Regions from separate parts of the Micromonospora sp. NPDC049275 genome, predicted to be linked through region 1. Evidence: riboswitches for the same ligand, from Rfam matches in the RefSeq annotation. Region 1 holds a riboswitch; each other region holds the start of a gene.
The links. A riboswitch is a leader RNA that binds a small molecule or an ion and turns the genes downstream of it on or off. The one in region 1 is predicted to bind cyclic di-AMP.
Positions count from the first base shown of each region.

Region 2: another riboswitch for cyclic di-AMP. It lies ahead of ACGFIE_RS04075 (NlpC/P60 family protein); the one in region 1 lies ahead of ACGFIE_RS20845 (C39 family peptidase).
Region 3: another riboswitch for cyclic di-AMP. It lies ahead of ACGFIE_RS25060 (transglycosylase family protein); the one in region 1 lies ahead of ACGFIE_RS20845 (C39 family peptidase).
Region 4: another riboswitch for cyclic di-AMP. It lies ahead of ACGFIE_RS18155 (coiled-coil domain-containing protein); the one in region 1 lies ahead of ACGFIE_RS20845 (C39 family peptidase).

Region 1 covers NZ_JBICSN010000006.1:301,966-305,489, reverse strand. Annotated here, with positions in the region: partial or broken gene ACGFIE_RS20855 (hypothetical protein) at 1-310, shown strand, start outside; gene ACGFIE_RS20850 (hypothetical protein) at 440-1,210, shown strand; cyclic di-AMP (ydaO/yuaA leader) riboswitch at 1,495-1,636, shown strand; gene ACGFIE_RS20845 (C39 family peptidase) at 1,869-2,711, shown strand; gene ACGFIE_RS20840 (alpha/beta fold hydrolase) at 2,836-3,524, shown strand, end outside.
Region 2 covers NZ_JBICSN010000001.1:859,550-863,073, forward strand. Annotated here, with positions in the region: gene ACGFIE_RS04065 (pyridoxamine 5'-phosphate oxidase family protein) at 1-485, opposite strand, end outside; gene dcd (dCTP deaminase) at 563-1,141, shown strand; gene ACGFIE_RS04075 (NlpC/P60 family protein) at 1,201-2,178, opposite strand; cyclic di-AMP (ydaO/yuaA leader) riboswitch at 2,255-2,391, opposite strand; gene ACGFIE_RS04080 (N-acetylmuramoyl-L-alanine amidase) at 2,624-3,524, shown strand, end outside.
Region 3 covers NZ_JBICSN010000009.1:229,547-233,070, forward strand. Annotated here, with positions in the region: gene ACGFIE_RS25045 (BTAD domain-containing putative transcriptional regulator) at 1-294, opposite strand, end outside; gene ACGFIE_RS25050 (peptidase inhibitor family I36 protein) at 478-879, shown strand; gene ACGFIE_RS25055 (peptidoglycan-binding protein) at 963-1,451, opposite strand; cyclic di-AMP (ydaO/yuaA leader) riboswitch at 1,735-1,904, shown strand; gene ACGFIE_RS25060 (transglycosylase family protein) at 1,905-2,582, shown strand; gene ACGFIE_RS25065 (hypothetical protein) at 2,658-3,020, opposite strand; gene dinB (DNA polymerase IV) at 3,135-3,524, opposite strand, start outside.
Region 4 covers NZ_JBICSN010000005.1:178,329-181,852, forward strand. Annotated here, with positions in the region: gene ACGFIE_RS18145 (alpha/beta fold hydrolase) at 1-336, opposite strand, end outside; gene ACGFIE_RS18150 (TetR/AcrR family transcriptional regulator) at 416-1,003, shown strand; gene ACGFIE_RS18155 (coiled-coil domain-containing protein) at 1,044-2,111, opposite strand; cyclic di-AMP (ydaO/yuaA leader) riboswitch at 2,117-2,248, opposite strand; gene ACGFIE_RS18160 (cation diffusion facilitator family transporter) at 2,391-3,308, opposite strand; gene ACGFIE_RS18165 (HelD family protein) at 3,416-3,524, opposite strand, start outside.

The DNA.
Region 1 (3,524 bases):
CGCCGTGCCGCCGCTGAGCGCCGTGCCGCCGCTGAGCGCCGTGCCGCCGCTGAGCGCCGTGCCGCCGCTGAGCGCCGTGCCGCCGCTGAGCGCCGTGCCTGAGGCTGCCGTGCACCCGGCCTCGGCGGTCCGTGTGGGTGCCGCCGAGGAGTTCATCCCGGCCGGGTCGGTCGACGCGCAACCGGCACCGCCCGGTGGCCAGTGCGCCATCGCGACCGGCGTGCTGCCGGTGTCCGCGGCCGGGTCCGACCGGCGGCCTCTCGTCGACGCTTCGCGCGGCTGGGCTCCCCGGGGTCCGCCCCGGCGCTGAGTCACCGGGCCATGCGTCCCGTCGTCGCGCCCTGTCGATCCACCTCCGCACCCCGCCGATCCGTGGCCCGCCGTGGCCAGGTCGCGGCGGGGCTTCCCATCGCTTTGCTCTCTCCGCGAGGAGCCGACCATGGAGACTGCCGCCTTCTACCAGTTCATGACCGATGTGCCGCAGGCCGCTGCCATCTGGTCGACCCTGTTCCTGCTGGCGCTGGGCGTACTCGCCGTGCTGGTCGCCCGTCCCGAGCGGGACCGCCGCGCGGACGACCCGGTCCCGGCCGCGCCGACCGCCCGCGAGGTGGCCGCGGCCGAAGCCGACGACCTGCACCGGTATGCCGAGGAGGTGACAGTCGCCGCGACCGGCGCCGCCAAGACGGCACGGCGGCGACGCGATGCCTGGGTGACCGCTCAGGAACGGGTGGAGCGGGCCTGGGTGGCGTACGACGAGGCGGACGCCGCCGCCCGCCGCTTCGCGGGTTCTGGTGCGCTGCCCACCCCGCACACCCCCCGGACGCCCGCCGAGTACGCCTCCCGGGAGCGCTACCTGCACCGTGCGGCGATGGCGGCGTACTGGCGGGGCGATCTGACCATGGCGCAGCTCGGTGACGTGCTCGCCCACCGGCGCGGCTGGGATTCCCGGCGGCACCCGGTCGAGCAGGAGGTGCTGCTCAGCCGGGCGATCCGGGACGCGCGACTGGCCGACTACCGGGCCGCCGCCACCGAGGAGCGGGCCGCCTGGCGGGACGCGGAACTGGCCGCCGAGTCGGCGCGCACCCTTGCCGAGGAGGCGTACGCGGCAACGGCGCGGCTGCGGCCCAGCCCGGCAACCGCCCGACGCGCGGCGAGTGGGGCGTCCCGTCCCGCCCTCGTGGCACGGTGGCGCCCGGCTCGCGCGGGTTGAGCCCGATCCGTTACGTGAGCCCGGTCACGCCATTCGAAAATCGGGCGTCCGACGCGTTCGGCTCGATCTTTCCCGTGATTGTGGCCGCATTATCGGCAGCCTGTCCGGTTGTCGCCCGTCGGCGTCGCCGTAACCGGTTGTCCCATCGAGTCACATCATCGGCAGTACGCGCAGAAATTGTCGCACCGAATCGGGTTTACGCAGGTGAACCTGGCTTGGCAGGCCGCGAACAGGCCAGTAGTGTCGTCCCGTCCGGTGCGGTAACCGATCGCAACAGGCGACGCCGCGCCGACCCGCTCAATCGTGCTTAACGAACCGGGGACCCATCAGTAAGTCTGGGGTGAATCCGCGAGCCACGGCCTGCGGTAGGGCGATCTTCCCGCCCGAATCCGTCAGCTAACCCGGTAGGCGGTGTCGGAAGGAGTTCCAAACCCGTGCAGCACCTTTCCACCCCTCGGTTGTTCCCACGCCTCCACGGCGCAGCGGTGCCCCCGCTCATCCGTCCAGTGACGGTGAGCTGACCCCCGGGTCATCGCCTTTCCCGCCCGGCCCCGCCGGGTGTTCCCCTGAGCGGTTCACCATCCGCGGACCACTGTCCGCGCGCTGGCGCCTGCCCGGATGCCGGTCCGGCCCGTGGTGTGCCGCTCTCCCCCGATCCGTGGAGGACCCCGTGAAGCACACCATGCAGCGTCAGCTCCGTCGCCTGGCGACCGAGCGCCCGTACCAGATCGTCGCCACCTCCGCCGCGGCCCTCGTGATCGCCACGGCCACCGGCGCCCTGCTCACCGGCGCCGACGACGCGCCGGCCAGCCACCGCACCGCTACCACTGTCGCCGAGATGCGCAGTGACACAGCCGTTTCCCTCGGCGACGCGCGCGACGCGTCCCCCAGTGCCGCGCCGACGACCGCCGCCCCGGCCACCAGCGCCGCGTCGCCCGCCGCCAAGGCCAGCGCCAACCCGGATCTGACCCGTAAGCGGCAGTCACCGAAGCCGCCCGCGACCAAGGTGCTCGACTACGACTACGAGGCGCAGAACACGTACTACAACTGCGGCCCCGCAGCCACCCGCAACGCGCTCAGCGCCACCGGCATCGACCGCACCCAGGAGGAACTCGGTGCCGAGCTGGGCACCACCGAGATGGGCACCAACTCGGCCGAGGACACCACCCGAGCACTCAACGCCGAGGTGAAGGGCTCCCCGTACCAGACCCGGATGTTTGCCGGCGCGCCCAGCCCGGCCCAGATGGACCGGCTCCAGGCCGACGTGGTCAAGGCCATCACCGACGGCCGGGGCGTGGTGGCCAACGTCGTCGGCGACGCCACCGACACCGACGGCGGCTGGCACTCCTACGGCGGCGGGCACTACATCGCCGTCGTGGGCTACAAGGACAACGGCCGGACCGTGCGGATCGCCGACTCGGCGAACCCGGCCGACCCGTCCTACTGGATCACCACGATCGACCTCGCCAACTGGATTGCCACCCGGGGCTACTCCGCCTGACCCAGGCACGTAGACCGCCGCGGGCGTCGTCCCCCACAAGGGGCCGGCGCCCGCGGCCTCATTCCGGTACGCGCCGCCATCGACGAGTCTCGTACCCGGCCGCGAACCGTGGCAGACTGCGGCCGTGGTGGATGAATCGGGTGGCCGCACCGGTCGCCTGCCGGTCCTGCTGCTGCTGCACGGTATGGGGGCGACCGGAGACGTCTGGCTGCCGTGGGCGCCGTTGCTGGAGCAGCACTGGCCGGGGCGGTGGCTCGCACCGGATCTCGCCGGCCACGGCTGGTCGGCCCCGCTGCCGTCCTACTCCTTTGCTGGTTTCGCCGGCCGAATCGCCCACGGCCTCGCCGCCGACGACCGGCTCGTCGTGCTCGGGCACTCGCTGGGCGGGGTGGTCGGCCTGGCGCTGGCCGCCCGCGCCGCCGGGACACCTGTGGACGCGGTGGTCGGGCTCGGCATCAAGGCGCTCTGGTCACCCGCTGAGCTGGCCCGCGCCGCTGAGCTCGCCGCACGCCCGGTGAGCTGGTTCGCCAGCCGCACCGAGGCGGCCCGCCGCTATCTGCGCGTCTCCGGGTTGGTCGGCCTGGTCCCGCCGGATCATCCGGTGGTGGACGCCGGGTTGCGTCAGGTCGACGGCCGGTGGCGCCTCGCCATGGACCCGACAGCCTTCGGCGTCGGCGAGCCCGACCTGGCCCCGTTGCTGGCGGCGACCGACGTGCCGGTGGTGCTGGCCCGCGGGGAACACGACCCGATGGTCACCGACGAGCAGCTCAAGGCGTACGGCGTACCGGTCGCCACGCTGCCCGGTCTCGGCCA
Region 2 (3,524 bases), on a different contig from region 1:
GGTGCCGGCGGGGATTGCGGATCCAGCCAGACCCGCACTGCCGGGCGGCCCGGAGTGACACCCGGAACGCCTGTGATGTGCTGCTCGCGACGGGTCAACATCGCCACGTCGACTGTGAACTCGAACAACCGCCAGTCGACCTGCGGCTCGGCCCGGGCACTCTGCGCCAACCGGGCCACCCGGCCCGGGTCGGCGACCGGCCAGGCGTGGCCCGCCACGTACGCCTCGTCGTCGCTCTCCTCCGAAGGGAAGGAGTGCAGCGCGTAGCGGCCGTCCCGTTCGAGGTCACGGCGCTTCGGCGAGTCGATGATGAAGCAGAAGAGACCCTCGTCGGTGATGACCGGGGAGACCGGGTGGACCCGGGGCCCGCCGTCGGCGCGGACCGTGGCCAGATAGCCGAAGCCCGGCCCGTACTGCTGCAGGAGAACGCGGATCCCGTCGGCGAGGCGGGGCTCGTCGGCGGCGAATTCGGACCAGGAAGCCATGCCGGCATTCTATCGAACAAATGTACGAGGAGCGACCTCAACACGCTGGTCACCGCGGCCCTCGCTATGGTGGTCCGATGCTGCTCTCCGACCGTGACCTGGTCTCCGAGATCAAGACCGGCACGCTGGGCCTGGAGCCGTTCGAGCCCACCCTGGTCCAACCGTCCAGCATCGACGTCCGACTCGACCGGCTGTTCCGGGTCTTCAACAACCATCTCTACACCCACATCGACCCGGCCATGCAGCAGGACGACCTGACCTCGGTGGTCGAGGTGCCCGACGGCGAGCCGTTCGTGCTGCATCCGGGGGAGTTCGTGCTCGCCTCGACACTGGAGGTGATCTCGCTCGGCGACCAGCTCGCCGGCCGGCTGGAGGGGAAGAGCTCACTGGGCCGCCTCGGCCTGCTCACCCACTCCACCGCGGGGTTCATCGACCCGGGCTTCTCCGGCCACGTGACGCTGGAGCTGTCCAACGTGGCGAACCTGCCGATCACCCTCTGGCCGGGCATGAAGATCGGCCAGCTCTGCATCTTCCGGCTCTCCTCGCCGGCCGAGCACCCGTACGGCTCGGTGGTCTACGGCTCGCGGTACCAGGGTCAGCGGGGGCCGACGCCGAGCCGCTCCTGGCAGAACTGGCGTGCCTGGCCGACGCGCTAGGAGACGACGAGGGCCCGCCGCGTTGAGATCGCGACGGGCCCTGCTGCGTCCGGCGTCGGTCAGCCGGGACGGCCGTAGCTGTGGATCGGCCCGTCGTCGACCTTCTTCATCTTGACGGGCTGACCGGCCTGGGAGGCGTGCACCACCCAGCCGCCGCCGACGTACATGCCGACGTGGTGGATGTCGCTGTAGTAGAAGACCAGATCACCGGCGCGCAGATCGCCCCTGCTGACGTTCTTGGTCACCCGGCTCTGCGCTGCGGCGTTGTGCGGCAGCGACACGCCGGCCTTCGCCCACGCGGCGAGCATCAGCCCGGAACAGTCGTACGAGTTCGGACCCTCGGCACCCCACACGTACGGCTTGCCGATCTGGGCGCAGGCGAACTTGACAGCCGTGCCCGCGGCGCCGCCGGGGTAGCTGGCCGGGCAGGGCGCCGGACGCAGCGAACCGCCGCCGCCGTTGCCGTACACCTTGAGGCGCAGCTTCTGCAGCCTGTCGATCTCGTCGTTGATCTGCTTCTTCTTCGCCGCCAACTGCGCTTCGGTCCGGGTCAGCTGGACCACCATCTCGTCGAGCGGCGCCTTCTGCCGGGCCAGCTCGTCGCGGAGGTCGGCGACCTGCCGGACGTCCTCCTGCTGGTTGTGGGCGAACCGGTCGAGCATCTCGAGCTGCCCGACCACCTCGCTGGGCGACCGGCTGCCGAGCATCGTGTTGACAGTCGACAGGTTCTCGCCCATGTACGCCCGCACGGCCAGCGCGCTGACCTTGGTCATCGCGGCGTCGACCTGGCGTTCCAGGGGCGTGATGCGAGCGGCGAGCGTGTCGGCCTGCTTGCGCTTCACGGCCAGGTCCGCGCGGGTGGCGTTGTGCCGTTCGATGACCGGTTCGAGCTTGTTCCAGTCGGCGTCGATCTGGCGCTCGATCTCGGCGACGGACGGGTCCGCGTGCGCCGCCGTGGCGCTGCCGGTGAGGACGACGGCGACGCCGATCACTGCGGCAAGGGCTGTGGTGAAGCGGGACCAGCGTGGACGCGGCATGGTCGACGTCGGGTTGGCCGAAGCCGACCGTTCGGACGACGGCCGCGGGGCATGGAGGGCCACCGGGGTTCCGTACTCCTTCTTCCTGACCGCCTACCGGGTTAGCTGACGGGTTCGGGCGGGAAGTTGGCGCCCTACCGCATTGGCTGCGGATTCACCCCGGGGGAACCTGGGTCCCCGGCTCGCTCGCAAGCGACTCGGCGGTGTCGGTCCGTTACCGCCCGGATGGGCAGACCTGCTACCGGGCCGACAAATGACCAGAGTAGAGACGGCCGTTACCGATCCGCAACCCGTACGGCCGTGACACTCCGTACCGATTGGAGGGGATCACCGAGCGTACATGAAGGTTTCTTTCTGCACGCTTTGATAGATAGAAAGGTATTGACGCGGACTCCCGGCCGGCGCGAAGGTGACCAGACCGATACCAGCAAATCTAGGGGGTTCGATGGAAAGTCCAACCCTGTCCGCCGGCCGGCGCGCGCTGCTCGTCGTCGCGGTGGTCACCGCAACGACAGCCGTACCGCTGAGCGCCGGTCCCGCCTCCGCAGCGCCGGCCGCCGACCGTCAACAGCAGTACGTCGCCGCGTCGACCGAGTACGGGGTGCCGACCGCCGTATTGCTCGGCGTCTCCTACCTGGAGTCCCGCTGGGACAGCAACGCCGGCACCCCGAGCACCAGCGGCGGCTACGGGCCCATGCACCTGACCGACGCCCGCCACGTGGCCGCCCTACCCGCGCGCGGCCACCACGACGCCGGCACCGAGGATCCGCGCGGCGACGATTCACGTGCCGTCCGGGCACCCGCACCGGCTACCGATCCCGCGCCGCCCAGCGCCGCGTTGCAGACCGTCGACGCCGCCGCCGCGCTGACCGGCGCCGCCCCCGAGGCGCTGCGCACCGACGCCACGACCAACATCCGGGGAGGGGCGGCGCTGCTGGCCGCGTACCAACGGGAGGTGGGCGCCCCGGTCGGCGCCGGCACCGACCCGGCCACCTGGTACGGCGCGGTGGCCCGCTACGCCGGCGCGGACAGCGCCGACGCCGCGGCGGCCTTCGCCGACGAGGTCTTCACCACCATCGGCGCGGGCGAGACCCGCGTGACCGACGACGGCCAGCGGGTCACGCTGCCGGCCCGCGCGGTACGACCCGAGCGTTCCTGGCTGGACCGGCTGGGCCTGCGACGACTCGCCCGCCCGGACGGCCTGGAATGCCCCCGGACCGTGTCCTGTGAGTGGATCCCCGCCCCCTACGAGGCGTTCGGCGACGGCGACTACGGCAACCACGACCTCTCCGACCGGCCCGCCCGGCAGAAGATCGAGTACATAGTCATCCACGACACCGAGGCGA
Region 3 (3,524 bases), on a different contig from region 1:
CACGGTCTCCGGAGGCAGGTCCAGCACGTATCCGCCGGAGCGTCGGCCCAGCGCGTCCGGTGCGCCGGCCTCGGCCAGCACGCGACGCAGCCGGGCGAGGTAGACGTGCAGGTTGTGCCGGACCCTGAGCGGTGGAGCGTCGCCCCAGACCCGGTCGACAAGCGACTCCACGTGGACCGGCCGGCCCACGTCGACCGCCAGCGCGGCGAGGACGGCACGTTGCCGGGCCGCTCCGGCGTCGACCAGGTGGCCGTCCGTCCATACCTCGACCGGCCCGAGGACCCGAATCTCCATGAACCGCCGCTCGCCGTGCCGCCAGTCATTCGACCCGGCCCCGGGGCGGCCGGATTGAGGTTCCGGCAGGAATTCGTCGATCTGCCGCGCGAATCATCGTCGGCACAGCGACATCAATCAACGCGATGTCGGCAATTCGACTCACGGCCCGTTCCGGTCGTGACGACACCGGAGGTCACCATCGTGCGAAGTGCTCTGCGAAGGTTCACGTCCGCGCTGCTCGGCGTGGTTGCCGTGGGCGCCACGCTCGCCGTCGCCCCGAGCCCGGCCCAGGCCAACTACGCCTGCCCCTCGGGTCTGCTCTGCCTGTACGCCGGCACCAACTTCAGCGGCGACATCTTCCTGCTCGACGGGCCCTACAACGGCTGCAACGACGTTCCGCTGCCCTCGTACTTCCGCAACAAGACTCAGTCGATCATCAACAACCGGCCGTCCGGCACCGTCTCCACCTTCTGGGACAACGCCAACGCCACGGGGCTGCTCGGCTACCAGCACGCCTACGGCTACCGGGCGAACCTGGCGTACGACTCGGCCGCCATCGGGGGGAACTGGAACCAGCGGATCGAGGCGGTCCGGGTCTGCTGATCCGGGGGCCCGAACCGGGCCGGGGGGCACGACGGCGCCGGCCGGAATCCAACGGGGGACTCCGGCCGGCGCCGTCGCGCGGGTCAGCCCGGGTAGTAGCACTGGTTCGGGATGACCGGACCGCCGTTGACCCCGAAGATCGCGAAGCCCATCCACGCCCGGGTCTGCGGGCCGTACTCGCCGTCCTCGGCGATGTTGGCCCACTCCCAGGTGTCGTTGATCTTCTGTTGCGCGGCCCGGACGGCGTTGCGCGTGTTGGTGCCGTACTGGCCGTCGAGACGCAGGGACTGGGAGTAGCAGTTGTTCAGTGCCTCCTGCAACACCTTGACCGCGCTGTTGGAGTTGCCGTACTTCAGATAGCAGGTCTTGTTGCGGTCCTGCCAGCCGACGGTGGGCACGTGCATCTCGGCGCCACCCGGGTAGCCGCCGACGTTGTAGTAGGTGAGGCTGGTGCAGGTGGTGGCCGCCTGCGCGGCGGTCGGCGCGAGCCCGACGAGTCCGGCGCTGACGAGGACGGTCGCGAGGGTGGCGGCGGCACTGCGGCGGCCGATGCGGCTCTGGTGGATCGGCATGCTCTCCTCCTGGGATGGGCTGCCGGGTTGACCCGGCATGCACTGGAGCATCGCGATCGCCGATCTATGGAATCCTGCCGGAATGTCAATCGCGCCCCGCAGCGCCCGGTCGGCGGCATCCCGGCCCGATCGGAAACGGTCCATCGTGGTCGCTGCACAGTCGAGGACCGTCCGCAACCGCTGAGCGGGCCGCTCCGCGTGCCCCGGTGAAGAACTTCACAGGGGTTGGGCGATGGTCACCGGCCGTGCCTACCGTCGGTCGGGTCCGCCGCTGCGGACACCGCGACCGGCAACGCCAAATCCTGCCCCCGGTCGTCGGAAACAGAACCCGGGCAGGAGCGGGGGACCCAACGTTCCTCGGTGCATGTCACCTCGGGGTGAAGCCGCCACCGCGCGGCCGGGCGCCTCGGCCCGAACCCGACAGCTCACCTCGCCGGCGTGGAGGAAGCACACATGACGTCTGTCTACACGCCCCGTCACCGACGGGTCACCACCCGCCGCGTCGCCGTCGGCACCCTGGCCGTCGGCGCGGTCACCGGCGCTGTCGCCCTCTTCGGCCCCGCGGCCCCGGCCCAGGCCGGTGTCAACTGGGACGCGGTCGCCCAGTGCGAGTCCGGCGGCAACTGGAAGATCAACACCGGCAACGGCTACTACGGTGGCCTGCAGTTCTCCCAGAGCACCTGGGCCGGTTACGGCGGCAAGAAGTACGCCGCCCGCGCCGACCTGGCCAGCCGCGGCGAGCAGATCGCCGTCGCCGAGAAGGTGCTCGACGGTCAGGGCATCGGCGCGTGGCCGACCTGCGGCCGCAAGGGCGGCTCGTCGGGCGGCTCCGCCACGAAGTCCTCGACGAAGTCGACAGCGAAGTCGTCCACGTCCACCGCGCCGAAGGACCGCTCCACCGCCCCGAAGGAGCGGTCGTCGCGCGGCGACCAGCCGGCGACCCGCAACCACGAGCGCACCGCTCCCGCGGCCAGCGGCGACACGTACGTCGTCACGCCGGGAGACACCCTGTCGCAGATCGCCGACAGCCACCGCCAGGCGGGCGGCTGGCAGGCCCTGTACGAGCGCAACCGGCAGCTGATCGGTGCCGACCCGGGCCTGATCTTCCCGGGTCAGCGGCTCGCTCTCTGACGTACGACACTCGAACGCTCGGCCGGGTCACCGGCCGAGCGTTCGGTCGTTCTACGGCCCCGGTCGGGGCGCGGGTCACGCCGCGGCGGACGCCCTCGACCCCCGGCGCGACATCACCGCCGTGGCGTCGCGGTCCCAGCGGGGGGCAGGTGCCGCCGCCTCGCCGGGCCAGCCCGTGCCGACACCGTCGCCGTCACCGCCGCTGGTCATCTCGACCGAGTCGGCAGTCCTGCGAGCCAGCCGCAGCGACTGCTCGGCGCCCGCGCGAGCCGAGCACGGCCAGGACTGGCCGGCGCACTGGAGGTTGCGGCAGTGACCCTCGTCGTCGGGCTCGTGGGCACTCAGCACGTCGACCGCCAGCTGCCAGAGCAGGGGGTCGGTCACGTCGTGCGGGCGTTCGGCGCGCCGGCTCGGTCGGTTGCTCGTGTCGTCGGACATGATGGCCCCCCTCGTCAGGCTGTTCCCCACAAGGGTCACCCGTGAGCCGGCGGCTAAACCGTCGACCTGCTGTGATGTGTCTCCGGTCGCAGCTGGCGGGGCCCCATACGTCGCTCAGTCCGGCAATAGCGGCATCTCGACGCCCGGGTCCCGGCCGAGAAGCACCGCCCGGGTGAGCGCCGCCGAGCCGAACCGGTCGCGCACCGCGTCCACCGCCGCGTCCAGGTCGGCGCCCGTGTCGGCCTCGAACGGCAGTTCCGGCTGCACCGGGTTGTCGTCGAGGTTGCCCACCGAGACGCCGATCAGGGTGACGCCCCGCCGGTCGATCTCCGGCAGCGCGGCCCGCAGCAGTGCCCGCGCGGCGGCCAGCAGCGGCGTGGTGTCCGCTGTCGCCTTGCCGATGGTGTGCGAGCGGGTGGCCCGGGTGTAGTCACCGAAGCGCAGCCGCAGCACCACGGTGCGCCCCGACCGCCCGGCCGAGCGCATCCGACGGCTGACCCGGTC
Region 4 (3,524 bases), on a different contig from region 1:
GATGTCGTGACCGACCACGTCGAACCGGTCGTGCCCGAGCGCGGCCATCAGAGCGACCAGATCGGCGGCCAGTGTGCCGGCGTCGTAACCGTCGTCGGGCTTGTCGGAGAGCCCGGCTCCGCGCGAGTCGACGGCGACGACGGTGTGCTCGCGGGCGAGTGCGGGCATTACTTCCCGCCAGGCGTACCAGGTCTGCGGCCACCCGCCGACCAGCAGCAGCGGCGGGCCGTCCCCGCCGGTGACCGCGTGCAACCGCAGCCCGTCCAGCTCCACCAGCCGGCTGGTGAAGACCTCGGCGAACCCGTCGGGCAACTGCAGCGAACTCAGGTTTGTCATGCCGGCACCATACGCATGATGGAACGATCGGTACAAGACCATTGGAACGATCGTTACAAGATGTGTAGACTCACGGACCATGGCGGGCCGCAAGCAGTTCGACGTGGACGAGGCGCTACGACGCGCGATGCATGTCTTCTGGCGCTGGGGCTATTCGGAGGCCTCGATCGACCGCCTGACCGAGGGCACGGGCCTGGGTCGGGGTTCGCTGTACGGCACGTTCGGCGACAAGAGCACCCTCTTCCGCAAAAGCCTGCAGCGGTACGCGCAGACCTACCACCCGCTGTACGAGCAGGCGTTGTCCGGCCCCCACCCGAGCCCGAGCGCGGTTGTGGCCGCGTACCTGCAGGTCACCCTGAACCGCATCGCCGACCCGACGGTGCCCGACGGCTGCCTGCTCACGGTGTCGGCAACGCAGTTCCCGGCTCTCGACGCGGAAGGCCAGGCGACGGTTCGCGCCATGATCGACGGTTTGCGAGCGATGCTGCAGCAGGCGTTGCGGGCGGCGGGGGCCGATGAGCGGGAGGCGGCAGAGCTGGCGTTGTGCACGCTGGCGACGAACAAATCGCTTGCGGTGCTGAGCCGCGCCGGCTTCTCGAGCGACGACCTGGCAACCGTCGCCGCAGCCGCCGGCCGCACTGCCGGGAGGCCACTGCCGCTACCGTGAGTAAAGATGCGATCGCATCATCAGACAAACGTCGCTGCTCTCAGTACACCGACAGGTGTACGTGGTTGGTGTGGTCGCTGGACGGGTCGCCGTTGCCTCCGCTGTACGACTTCCACCCACTGCTGGGCAGCCAGATCTGCCTGTACCAGATCACGTAGAGCACGGCGAGCCGGTCGGAGTTGCGGATGAAGTACGCGGCCAGGTTGCTGCCGTACGTCTTGTCGGCGCCTGTGGCGTCACCGCCGAACCCGCCCTTCGCCGCGGCGAAGTCGCAGGCCCGACCCTTGGGATGTTCGCCGGAGCCGCCGGAGCGGTGACAGGAGACGTAGTGGGTGAAGCCGGCGGCCTTGGCCTGGTTGAGGGCGTGCAGGGTGCGCGGGGTGATGCAGCCGCTGGCCGGGGTGGGGTCGTTGATGCTGCATGACTCGGACGGCCAGGAGCCGTCGGAGTTGCGCGGCGCGGGCTGGGCGTTGGCGGTGGAGGTGCCCCGGTTGGAGCTGGTGTCGGCGGCGGTGGTGCGCGGCTTGCTGGTGGCGACCGTGAGTGCCCGCTCGGCCTGCTCCTTGCGCTTGGCCATCACCTCGACCTGCTTGCGCTGCTCGCGGATCTCGCCGTCCAGGGCGAGGCGGGTGCGGTTGGCCTCGTCGCGGGTGGCGTGCAGCTCGCGCAGCACCCGGTCCTCGTTGGCGGCCACCACGTCCAGCGAGGCCGCCCGGTCCAGGAAGCCCTCGGGGGTGTTGGTGTTGAGCAACGCCGAGACGGTGCTGAGGCGGCCGGTGCGGTACGCCACGCCGGCGATCTCGCCGACCTTGCCGCTGCGTACGGTCATCTCGGCTTCGGTGGTCTTCAGCTTGGCCGCGAGTTGCCGCTGCCGCTGGACGGAGGTGTCCAGGGCGCGCTTGGCGTCCAGGTAGCCCTTGCTGGCGGCCTCGAGTTGGGCTCGCAGCGCGGGGGTGCCGCCCTCCTCGTCGCCGTCGGGCGCCGCGGCGGCCCGCAGGCCGCCGGGGGGAGCGGCGGTGGCGGCGCCGATCGGTACCGCGACGCCGAGGGTGACCATCATGACTATCAGTGCCGCGAGTCGGGCGGCAGGTGGTCGTGCTGGTGCCACTTCGCATGTCCTTCCGTCAGCCGCCGACCGGGTTAGCTGACGGGTTCGGGACGGAAGATCCCTACCGCTGACGCGGATGCACCCCAGGAACATGGTTCCCCGGTTCGCCCTCTCGGGTGATTAGGCGGCGGCCGCCACCGGCGCCGGGAGGGCGCCGCCGGGTGGTGGCCGGGACCGAGCCTACCGGGACAGGTGGGACGCGTGCAGTCGATGTGACGGAAGGTGTCCGCACCATCACCGGAAAATGACGGCGAAACGGTCTGTCCGTCACGAACGTGATCACCACTCGATCGAACCGCAGGCACCCGGGGCGGCCCCGGGCTCGATCTGCAGCGTGGCGTGCTCGATGCGGAAGTCCTCCCGCAGGGCGGTACGCGCCGCGGTGAGGACCGCGCCGACCTCCGCGCCGGGCGCCATGATCAGGTGTGCGGAGGCAACATCCATGCCCGAGGTGAGCGTCCAGACGTGCAGGTCGTGCACCTCGACGACGCCGGGCACCGTGGCCAGGCGGTCGTGCACGGCGGTGACCTGGAGGTGTTCCGGGGCGGCCTGCACCAGGATGCGGACGGCGGCACGCCCCAGCCGCCAGGTGCGCGGCAGGATGAACACGCCGATGGCGACCGCGACAAGCGGATCGGCCCACCACCAGTCGGTGACCGCGATGAGCAGCGCCGCGCCGATCACGCCGAGCGAGCCGAGCAGGTCGCCGAGCACCTCCAGGTAGGCGCCCTGGAGGTTGATGCTCTCCCGGGCGCCGGCGCGCAGCAGCGCGAACGCGCCCAGGTTCGCGAGCAGGCCGAGGACGGCCACCGCGAGCATCGGGCCGGTCAGCACCTCGTGGGGGTCGCCGAACCGGCCGATCGCCTCGATCACCACGTAGACCGCCACCCCGGAGAGCAGGACGGCGTTGGCCAGGGCGGCGAGCACCTCGAGGCGGTAGAGCCCGAAGGTGCGCTGTGGGTCGCCGGTGGCCCGTCGGGTGGCGGTGATCGCGGCGAGCGCCATCCCGATGCCGAGCACGTCGGTGAACATGTGCCCGGCGTCGGAGAGCAGGGCGAGCGAGCCGGTGTGGAAGGCGGCCACACCCTCGACCACCATCAGGGTGGCGAGCAGCCCGAACGCGGCCCAGAGGCGGCCCCGGTGCTGGTGGGCGGCGTTGGCGACCGAGGCGTGGTGGTGGTCATGACCTGCTCCCACGAGATCCACCCTCCGTCGCCACCCGGGACCCGGTCAAATGTATGCTCACATCGCTATGTATGCAACTGTACGGGCGGGTCCGACCGCCGACACCGCCAACGGGCAGGTCAGCCGGTCGGGTCGATGGTGGTGAGCCGCTGGGTGGCCCGGGAGAGCGCCACGTAGAGCGTCCGGACGCCGGAGCCCGGGTCGGCCCGGATCTCGCTCGGGGCGACC